2 linked regions of the Verminephrobacter eiseniae EF01-2 genome follow. Each later gene encodes a partner of the first gene's protein in a complex. Links are inferred from orthologs where the notes say so. Each region holds a gene or a part of one and is shown in the gene's direction. Other genes may lie near its edges.

Region 1 (5,091 bases):
CGGCAGAGCGCGCATGTTCGAGCAGCGCCGGGTCGCTGCCGTGGCGGCCGATCCAGGCCACGGCAACGCGCACGGCCGTCAGGGCGCCGCCGATGTCGTCGTGGATTTCGCGCGCAATCGCTGCGCGTTCCTGCTCGATCGATGTTTGCAGGTGCTCTGCCAGCTCTGCCAGCCGGCGCTCGGAGATGGCCAGTTCGGCCACCGCCCGTTCGCGCGCCCGGCGCGCTTCGTGCACCTCGATGGCGCGCGCGATCACCTGGGGCAGGCGCGGCATTGCGTCTTTGAGCAGGTAGTCCGCCACGCCAAGGCGCATCGCGTCGACGGCGGCGGCCTCGCCGATGGCGCCGGTCAGCAAAATGAACGGCGGGTGCTGCGGCTTTTGCGCTACATGCGCCCAGGCATCGAGTGCCGTGAATCCGGGCAATCGGTAATCTGCCAGGATGATGTCGAACGACCCGGCGTCGGTCAGCCGTTGAAATTCGGGCAGGCGGTCGACCTGCCGCAGTTGGCAAGCGACGCCGGATCGGCGCAGTGTCAGCGCCACCAATTCATGGTCCACCGGTGAATCTTCCAGGTGCAGTATCTCCAGGGGCTGATCGCTCGTTGCGCTGACCATCGAAGTGCTCTCGCAAAAATACAAAAGGGAACAAACTGGAACAAACAAGAGCGCTTGCCGGTGGCCGCGTCGGTGTCCAATGGGCGCGGGCGTCGTGGTTTGCACGATGGCCGCAAAAAATCCTGATCCCCTATCGTAATCCTGTGTTTTGCGTGCCGTGCGGCCCCCTTGTGACGGAGAAACGATGCCATCTACGCCAACGACATCCACCGGGCCTGCGGTGCAGGTTCCCGTCATGGTGGCGGCGGAACTGCAGGATTCGCTGCTGGTCGTGATGCATGACCTGCAGCGCCTGGAGGGGCTGCTCAACCATGCCACCGACAATTTGCTGGAGTGCTTCGGTGCGGCCAACGCCTCGTTGACGGATGGCGTGGTCGGCACTTGGCCCGAACTGCGGGCGGCCCGGTCGGCGCTGCGCAACGCCGTGACCGAGTTGCAGTTTCAGGACATGGCCTCGCAACTGATCTGGCACACCACCAAGGTGCTGCAGGGCTGCGCCTTTCGCCTGGCCTCGGACGCGATGGGCCATGAGGAGGGCGAAGACGCGGCGCCCTTTGCCGAGATGGCGCCGGACCGGCCCAACCCGGTCACGCAAAGCGAGATGGACGCAGGTTCCGTCGACCTGTTTTGATGTCTCCCCCTGCAAACCCGTTGGAGCCCTACATGCCATCGATTCTTGCCGTAGATGATTCACCTTCGATGCGGAAAATGGTGGCGTTCACCCTGACCGGCGCCGGCTATCACGTCGTGGAGGCCGTGGACGGGCAAGATGCCCTGGAAAAGGCCGAGACCCACCGCATCGATCTGGTGCTGGCAGACCAGAACATGCCACGGCTCGACGGCCTGGGCCTGACCCGCAAGCTGCGCGAGCTGCCCAAATTCAAGACCATCCCGATCCTGATCCTGACCACCGAATCGAGTGACCAGATGAAACAGGCCGGCCGCACGGCGGGCGCGACGGGCTGGCTGGTCAAGCCCTTCGATCCCCATCGCCTGATCGAGGTGATTCAGAAAGTGATCCGTTGAAGCCCGATGGATCGAAACCAGCGCAGACACAGGAGAGCACCATGGAGCAAACCCGCCAGGAAGTATCGGGTGCAGGCGCCGATTTCGACCTGGGCCAGTTCTATCAAATCTTCTTCGAGGAGGCCAGCGAGAACCTCGACCTGATGGAGCAGATGCTGCTGGAACTGGACCTGCGCAGCGCCAATGACGAGGAACTCAACGGCATCTTCCGCTGCGCCCACTCGATCAAGGGCGGCTCGGCCACCTTCGGCTTCGCGGATGTGGCCGAACTGACGCACCAGATGGAGTCGCTGCTGGACCGCTTGCGCCGCCACGAGGTGCAAGCCGTTGCGCAGATGGTGGACGTGCTGCTGGAGTCTGCCGACGCAGCGCGCCATCTGTTGGCCCGCCATCAGGCCGGCGGCCAGGGCCAGGCCGTGTCCACCACAGCGCTGCTGCGCCGAATCGCTGATCTGGCCGCCGGGCTGCTGCCCGATGATGCGGCGGCTGCGGCTGCGGCTGCGGCTTCTGCTACTGCGGCGGCGACGCCAGCCCCGGCGCAGACCGCCCCGAAGGCGCTGGCGCCGGCGTTTGCCGGGCAGGCCCGGGCGCTGGAAATCCGGATCGGCCCGCTGGAGCGGCCGGAGCAGGCCGACGCGATCAGGGAACTGTTCCGCGACATTCCCGGCCTGGGCAGCATCCGCGACCTTGCCGGCGCACCGGCCAATGCCCGTTGGTTTGCGGTGCAGACGGCGGCCAGCAATGAGGAGCTGCTCGATCTTTTGGCGTTTCATGTCGCCAAGGAGCAAGTGCAGTTGCGTGACGCCGCTGCGGCCCCGGTCGCTCCAAGCGCCGCCAGCCAGGCCCCTTACGAGTTTTTCACCGGCGCGCCCGGCGCGCCGCCCACCGCGCCGGTGGCCCCGGTGCCGGCGCCCGAGGCGGGCGCCGAGATCAAGGCCGATGCCGAGCCGAAGGGCGCCGAGCCGAAAGCGGGCGCTGAGCCCAAGGCCGCAGCGCAGGCGCAGGTGGAGTCAACGACCATTCGTGTCGATGTGAAAAAGGTGGATCAGTTGATCAACCTGGTCGGCGAGTTGGTGATTACCCAGGCCATGCTGGCGCAAAACAGCCGTGGGCTGGACGCCAGCGCTTATCAGCAGTTGCTGGCCGGTCTGGCCGACCTGGACCGCAACACCCGCGATCTGCAGGAGTCGGTGATGTCGATCCGCATGATCCCGATGTCCATCGTTTTCAACCGCTTCCCGCGCATGTTGCGCGATCTGGCCAACAAACTGGGCAAGAAGGTCGAACTGGTGACCTTGGGCGAAGCCACCGAGTTGGACAAGGGGCTGGTGGAAAAAATCATCGACCCGCTGACGCACCTGGTGCGCAATAGCTGCGACCATGGCATCGAACTGCCCGCCGACCGCCTGGCCATGGGCAAGCCCGAGCAGGGCACGATCACGCTGTCAGCGGCCCACCAGGGCGGCTCCATCGTCATTGAAGTGCGTGACGACGGCCGGGGCCTGGCGCGCCGGAAGATTCTGCGCAAAGCGCGCGAGCGCGGGCTGGAGGTCTCCGAGCAGATGGCGGACGCGGATGTCTGGCAACTGATCTTCGCTCCGGGCTTTTCCACCGCCGACCAGGTCACCGATGTGTCCGGGCGCGGTGTGGGCATGGATGTGGTCAAGCGCAATATTGCGGCGCTCAACGGATCGGTCGAAGTCGATTCCGCCGAAGGCTACGGCATGAAGGTCTCGGTGCGCCTGCCGCTGACGCTGGCCATCATGGACGGCATGTCGGTGGGGGTGGGCGAGGAGGTCTACATCCTGCCGCTGTCTTGCGTGGTCGAGTCGTTCCAGGTCGATACCGACGCGGTCAGCACGGTGGCGCAAGGGTCGCAGTTGGTGAAGGTGCGCGACGAATACATGCCGGTGATCGCGCTGGAGAAGATTTTCCAGGTGCCGCGCTTCGACCTGGACAAGTCCAGTTGCATCATGGTGGTGGTCGAAGATGACGGCAGCCGCGTTGCGCTGCTCGTCGATGAACTGCTCGGCCAGCACCAGGTGGTCGTGAAGAATCTGGAGTCGAACTACCGCAAGGTTCCGAATGTGTCGGGCGCCACCATTCTCGGCGACGGTACGGTGGCCTTGATTCTGGACACGGGGGGCCTGGTGCGCCGGGCGCGGCATTGATATGCCATCCCCGGCCCATCGAGGGGCGGCGCCGGCGGCCTGGCGCAGGCGCAGGCCCGCTTCATGCGCGATGAAAAACCGTGATTCCCAAGGAGAAGCCCCATGACTGTGATCGCCAAGACTGCCGATGCCGCGCCGGCGGGCGCGCGCGAGTATCTGACCTTCCGCCTGGACCAAGAGGAATACGGCATCGACATTCTGAAGGTGCAGGAAATCCGCGGCTATGAGCCGCCGACGCGGATTGCCAATGCCCCCGATTTCATCAAGGGCGTGGTCAATCTGCGGGGCACCATCGTTCCCATTGTCGACATGCGCCTGAAGTTCCACTGTGCGCAGGCGGACTACAACAGCTTTACCGTGGTCATCATTTTGAATTTGCGCAGCCGGGTGGTCGGCATCGTGGTCGATTCGGTCAGCGATGTGATGGGACTGACGCCCGACAGCATTCACCCGGCGCCCGATGTGGACAGCGCCATCGACAACGGTTGCATCCTCGGACTGGGCTCGGTCGGCGAGCGGATGCTGATTTTGCTGGACATCGAAAAACTCATGGCCAGCGCGGACATGGGGCTGGCGGCCGCCAACGAATAGCCTTCGGGCGTCAACCACCCGGGCGCCTCACCCCCCCCCTGACCCACACCCACCTGCGGCCGGACCCGTAGCACCATGCCCGAGAGCACCTGCGCCGCCCCATTGCCGATACGGCCTGCGCCCCCCTCGGGACCGCTGGAGCAGGGGCGCGAATTTGCCTGGACCCAGGCCGACTTTGCGCGGGTGCAGGCGCTGATCCATCAGCGCGCCGGGATCAACCTGCATGACGGCAAGCACGCGATGGTGTACAGCCGCCTCTCGCGGCGCTTGCGCGATACCGGGCACCGCAGTTTTCACGACTACCTGGCCTGGCTGCAAACGCACGACGGGCCGGAGTGGCAGGAGTTCGTGAATGCGCTGACCACCAACCTGACGGCCTTCTTTCGCGAGCAGCATCACTTCGGGATATTGGCTGCGCATTTGCGCGCCAAGTCGGCGGCCGCATCGGCGCCAGCGCCGAATTGGCGGCTGTGGTGCAGCGCCGCCTCCACCGGGGAGGAGCCTTACTCGATCGCGATGACGGTGCTGGAGACCCTCGGCGCCCATGCGGCTTTCACGCTCGTCGCCAGTGATATCGACTCGCGCGTGCTGGCCACGGCCGCGCAGGGGGTGTATCGGCTCGATGGCTTGAAGCGGCTTGGCGCCGAGCGTTTGCAGCGGTTCTTTCTTCGCGGCAAGGGTGGCAAC
Region 2 (4,263 bases), 2.4 Mb from region 1 along the record:
TGATCGAGTTCATGACCGACTACCTGCGCATGATGGTCTCGGGCAACCTGAACGCGCACGAAATCGAGGCCCTGATGGACAGCGAAATCGACACCTACCACCAGGAATCCCATGCCCCGGTGGCGGCGCTGGCCCGGCTGGCCGGCGCCTTGCCCGCGTTCGGCATCGTCGCCGCCGTGCTCGGCGTGGTCAACACCATGAGCGCCATGGGCCAGCCGCCGGCGGTGCTCGGCGCGATGATCGGCTCGGCGCTGCTCGGCACCTTCCTGGGCATCTTGCTCGCCTATGGCGTGGTCGAGCCGTTTGGCGGTCTGCTCGAGCAAAGGGCCGACGATGCCGGCAAAGAGCTGCAATGCATCAAGTCCACGCTGCTGGCCAGCATGCAGGGCTACAACCCGGCCACGGCCATAGAGTTCGGCCGCAAGGTGCTTTTCAGCAGCGTGCGCCCGGGCTTTCTGGAACTGGAAAAGCATGTGAAGGAGCGCAAATGACTGCGCCGGTTGCCGTCACGGCAGAAAAGAAACTCCAGCCCATCATCGTCCGGCGCGTGCACAGGGCCGCGCCTGCCGGGCATATGGGCACCTGGAAAATCGCCTATGCCGATTTCGTCACGGCCATGATGGCGTTCTTTCTGCTGCTGTGGCTGCTGGGCTCGACCGCCAAGGGCGATCTGCAAGAGATTGCCGCCTACTTCGCCGCGCCGCTGGGCGCGTCGATGGTCGGCACGGACGGCGCGGGCCGCAGTTCCAGCGTGATTCCCGCAGGGGGCGAAGACCTGACGAAGGCGCTCGGCCAGAGCCGGCGCTCGGGCGCGCAGGCATCCGGGCAGCGGCGCATCGGCCTGGACGCCGAGTACGCGCGCCAGGACCGCCAGCGCATCGAGGCCCTGCGGGCCAAGTTCGATGCGCTGATGGCCAGCAACCCGCGGCTGAACGAATACCGCTCGCAAATCCGCATCCGCATCACGCCCGACGGCCTGCAGATACAGATCATCGACGAACAAAACCGCCCGATGTTCGACAGCGGCAGCGCGCGCGTGCTGCCGCATATGCGCGACATACTGCACGCCATCGGCGCAGCGCTCGGCGGCGTGAAAAACCGCATCAGCCTGGCCGGCCATACCGACGCCGTGCCCTATGGCAAATACGGCCCGCACGACGAGCCGGGCTACAGCAACTGGGAACTATCGGCCGACCGCGCCAATGCCTCGCGCCGCGAACTGGTCTCGGCCGGGATGCCGGACGACCAACTCGGCCGCGTGGTGGGCCTGGCGGCCAGCGATCCGCTGGCGCCTGACGACCCGCTCGCGCCGGCCAACCGGCGCATCTCCATCACGGTGCTGACCCACGAGGCCGAAGAGCGGCTGATGGCCCGGGAACTGCCCGCGATCACGGCGACGCAACTGCTGCATGACGCCCAGGCCAGGCCGGCCCTGCACCCCGAGCCGCCCCGCCCCGCCCCGAGCCGGTAGCCGTTACGAATCGACAAGCCTTGCATGCAGCCATCTCCGACCGAAAGGCGACCCTGTGACCACTGACCTTCGTTTTCTGATCGTCGACGACTTTTCCACCATGCGCCGCATCGTGCGCAATCTGCTCAAGGAAAGCGGGTTCACCGACGCCGACGAGGCCGAAGACGGCGTGGTGGCGCTGCACAAGCTGCGCGCCGGCAAGTTCGACTTCGTGGTGGCCGACATCAACATGCCGAACATGAACGGCTTTCAACTGCTGGCCGAGATCAAGAAAGACGGCAAGCTCAAGCACCTGCCGGTGCTGATGGTCACCGCCGAAGCCCGCAAGGAAGACATCGTGGCCGCAGCCCAGGCCGGGGCCGCCGGCTACATCGTCAAACCCTTCACCAAGGCCACGCTCGAAGAAAAAGTGAGCCTGATCCTCAAGAAAGTGGGGTTATGACACCATGAACGACCTCCCGGACGACGACCTGCCGCCGGCCGACGTGCACCAGAAAATCGGCCTGCTGACGCGCCAACTGCACGACGCGCTCAACGAGTTGGGCTATGCCGACAAACTGCGCGACTCGATGCACGAACTGCCCGATGCCCAGAGCCGGCTGTCCTACATCGCCCGCCTGACCGGCGCAGCGGCCGAAAAGGTGCTCAGCCGCGTCGAGCAGGCCAAGGCGCAGCACGGCTACATCGCCACCGAAACGCGCCGCGTGGTGACCGCCCTGGTGCACGACCCGGTCGCCGCCGTGGCCCGGGGCGACATCATGAACTTCCTGTCCGATGTCGAGCGCGTGACCCAGGAAGCGGACATCCACCTGACCGAAATCATGATGGCGCAGGACTTCCATGACCTGACCGGCCAGGTCATCGCCCGCGTGGTGCACCTGGCCGCCACGCTGGAAGCCCAATTGGTGCAGTTGCTGATACAAACTGCCCCGCCGGGTGCGCAAGCGCCCGCCACGGCGCTGCCGCCCCCGGCCCGCCTGCAAGGCCCGGTGGTAGACCCGGGCCACCGCACCGACGTGGTCACCGACCAATCGCAGGTCGACGACCTGCTGGCCAGCCTGGGGTTTTGAAAACCCGGCGCGCCGGCCGGGCGCCGAAGCGGCTCCGCCCAGGGCGGCAGCGGGTCGGCAGCAGGACACCGCAGGACGACCGCAGGACAGCAGCAGGCTGGCGCGCATGCTTATTGCATACTCCTGCGCGGCGGACCTTCCCGGAACCGTTTTTTTCCCCCTCCATCGACGACGCCACACCACCATGACCACTCGCCGCCTCTTGAGCGCCAGCCTGCTGTGCACTGCGCTGGCCTTGTCGATCGCCGCCGGGCCGGCCACGGCGCAGCCCAAGCTGCGGGTGGCGGCGATCTACACGGTGCCTTTCGAGCAGCAGTGGGCCAGCCGCATCCACAAGGCGCTGAAAGCGGCGCAGGCGCGCGGCGAGATCGACTACCGGGCCAGCGAGAATGTCGCCAACGCCGATTACGAGCGCGTGCTGCGCGAGTACGCCACCGGCGGCAACCAGCTCATCGTCGGCGAGGTCTTTGCGGTGGAGGCTGCGGCGCGCAGGGTGGCCAGGGATTTCCCCAAAACGGCGTTTCTGTTCGGCTCCTCGGGCAAGCCGCAGGCGCCCAACTTCAGCGTGTTCGACAACTACATCCAGGAGCCGGCCTATCTGTCGGGCATGGTCGCCGGGGGCATGACCCGATCGAACAAGATCGGCATGGTGGGCGGCTTTCCGATCCCCGAGGTGAACCGCCTGATGCAGGCTTTCATGGCCGGCGCCCGCGAGACCAACCCCAAGGTCGAGTTCACCGTGACTTTCATCAACAGTTGGTTTGACCCGCCCAAGGCCAAGGAGGCCAGCCTGGCGCTGATCGACAAGGGCGCCGACATACTCTATGCCGAGCGCTTCGGCGTGAGCGACGCCGCCCGGGAAAAAGGCAAACTGGCCATCGGCAATGTGCTCGACACGCAGCCGCAATACCCCGACACCGTGGTGACCTCGGCCCTGTGGCATATGGAGCCGAGCATCGACCGGGCCTTGAAACTGCTGCGCGAAGGCCGCTTCAGCGCCGAGGACTACGGCCCGTATTCGATGATGCGGCACAAAGGCTCGGAGCTTGCCCCGCTGGGCACTTTCGCGAACAAGGTGCCCGCCGACCTGAGCGCCAAGGTCCGGGCCAGGCAGGCGGATATCCTGGCCGGCCGGTTTACCGTGAAGATCGACGACAGCCAACCCCAATCCACGGCCGCGACAGCCGCCAAATAAAAGCAAGGAACCCGGCCATGCACCACACCGCGCACGCGCCACGCCCTGGCCTGATCCAACGCAGCATCCGCCGGCTGGGCCTGTGGGCGCTGGCCATGCTCGTCACCGGCTGCGCGTCGGTGCCGCCCGACAAGCAGGCGCTGCGGCTCGATGACCAGCCGCGCATCGCCGTGATCTCGGCCTTTGCGCCCGAACTCGCGCTGCTGCTGGCGCAGTTGCAGCAGCCGGTGTCGCACCGCATCGGCGGCGTGGAGTTCAGCACCGGCCTGTTGGCCGGCAAGCCGGTGGTGCTGTTCCTGTCGGGCATAAGCATGACCAATGCGGCGATGAACACGCAGCGGGTGCTGGACCGCTTCGACATCAGCCACATCATGTTCAGCGGCATCGCCGGCGGCGTGAACCCCGGCCTGCATATCGGCGATGTCAGCGTGCCGGCGCAGTGGGGCCAGTACATGGAATGGCTGATGGCCCGCGAAGGCCCGCCCGGCCAGTACAGCGTGCCGGAATGGATGAAAAGCGAACTGCTG

What was found.
Region 2: the proteins of VEIS_RS10635 (region 1) and cheY are in contact, whole or in part, in a crystal structure (PDB 1U0S), measured with the Thermotoga maritima proteins. The link is inferred for Verminephrobacter eiseniae EF01-2 from one-to-one orthologs. Residues at the interface, in WP_004081040.1 of Thermotoga maritima: Lys186, Gly188, Thr189, Gln190, Leu191, Ser193, Ala194, Arg195, Tyr197, Leu198, His201, Glu223, Ser247, Ser248, Ile249, Ala250, Asp251; in WP_004081049.1 of Thermotoga maritima: Ser82, Ala83, Met84, Gly85, Gln86, Gln87, Val90, Ile91, Ile94, Lys95, Lys99, Asp100, Phe101, Val103, Lys104, Gln107, Arg110, Glu113, Ala114, Lys117.

Annotation. Positions count from the first base shown.
Region 1 is NC_008786.1:2,468,132-2,473,222, reverse strand. Bases 1,350-4,248 are described here. They hold VEIS_RS10635 (chemotaxis protein CheW), read left to right. Parts: upstream 1,350-1,683; coding sequence 1,684-3,813; downstream 3,814-4,248. Other genes in these bases: VEIS_RS10630 (chemotaxis protein CheW), read left to right, coding at 3,916-4,248; VEIS_RS10640 (response regulator), read left to right, coding at 1,350-1,642. Outside these bases: VEIS_RS10650 (hybrid sensor histidine kinase/response regulator), read right to left, coding at 1-616; VEIS_RS10645 (hypothetical protein), read left to right, coding at 801-1,247; more of VEIS_RS10640, read left to right, coding at 1,280-1,349; more of VEIS_RS10630, read left to right, coding at 4,249-4,404; VEIS_RS10625 (CheR family methyltransferase), read left to right, coding at 4,480-5,091. UniProt on the Bacillus subtilis protein: Involved in the transmission of sensory signals from the chemoreceptors to the flagellar motors. CheA is autophosphorylated; it can transfer its phosphate group to CheB, CheY or CheV.
Region 2 is NC_008786.1:4,872,180-4,876,442, forward strand. Bases 508-3,219 are described here. They hold cheY (chemotaxis response regulator CheY), read left to right. Parts: upstream 508-1,526; coding sequence 1,527-1,913; downstream 1,914-3,219. Other genes in these bases: motB (flagellar motor protein MotB), read left to right, coding at 508-1,471; VEIS_RS21405 (protein phosphatase CheZ), read left to right, coding at 1,918-2,541; VEIS_RS21410 (BMP family protein), read left to right, coding at 2,726-3,219. Outside these bases: flagellar motor stator protein MotA, read left to right, coding at 1-491; more of motB, read left to right, coding at 488-507; more of VEIS_RS21410, read left to right, coding at 3,220-3,736; VEIS_RS21415 (5'-methylthioadenosine/S-adenosylhomocysteine nucleosidase), read left to right, coding at 3,754-4,263. UniProt on the Bacillus subtilis protein: Involved in the transmission of sensory signals from the chemoreceptors to the flagellar motors.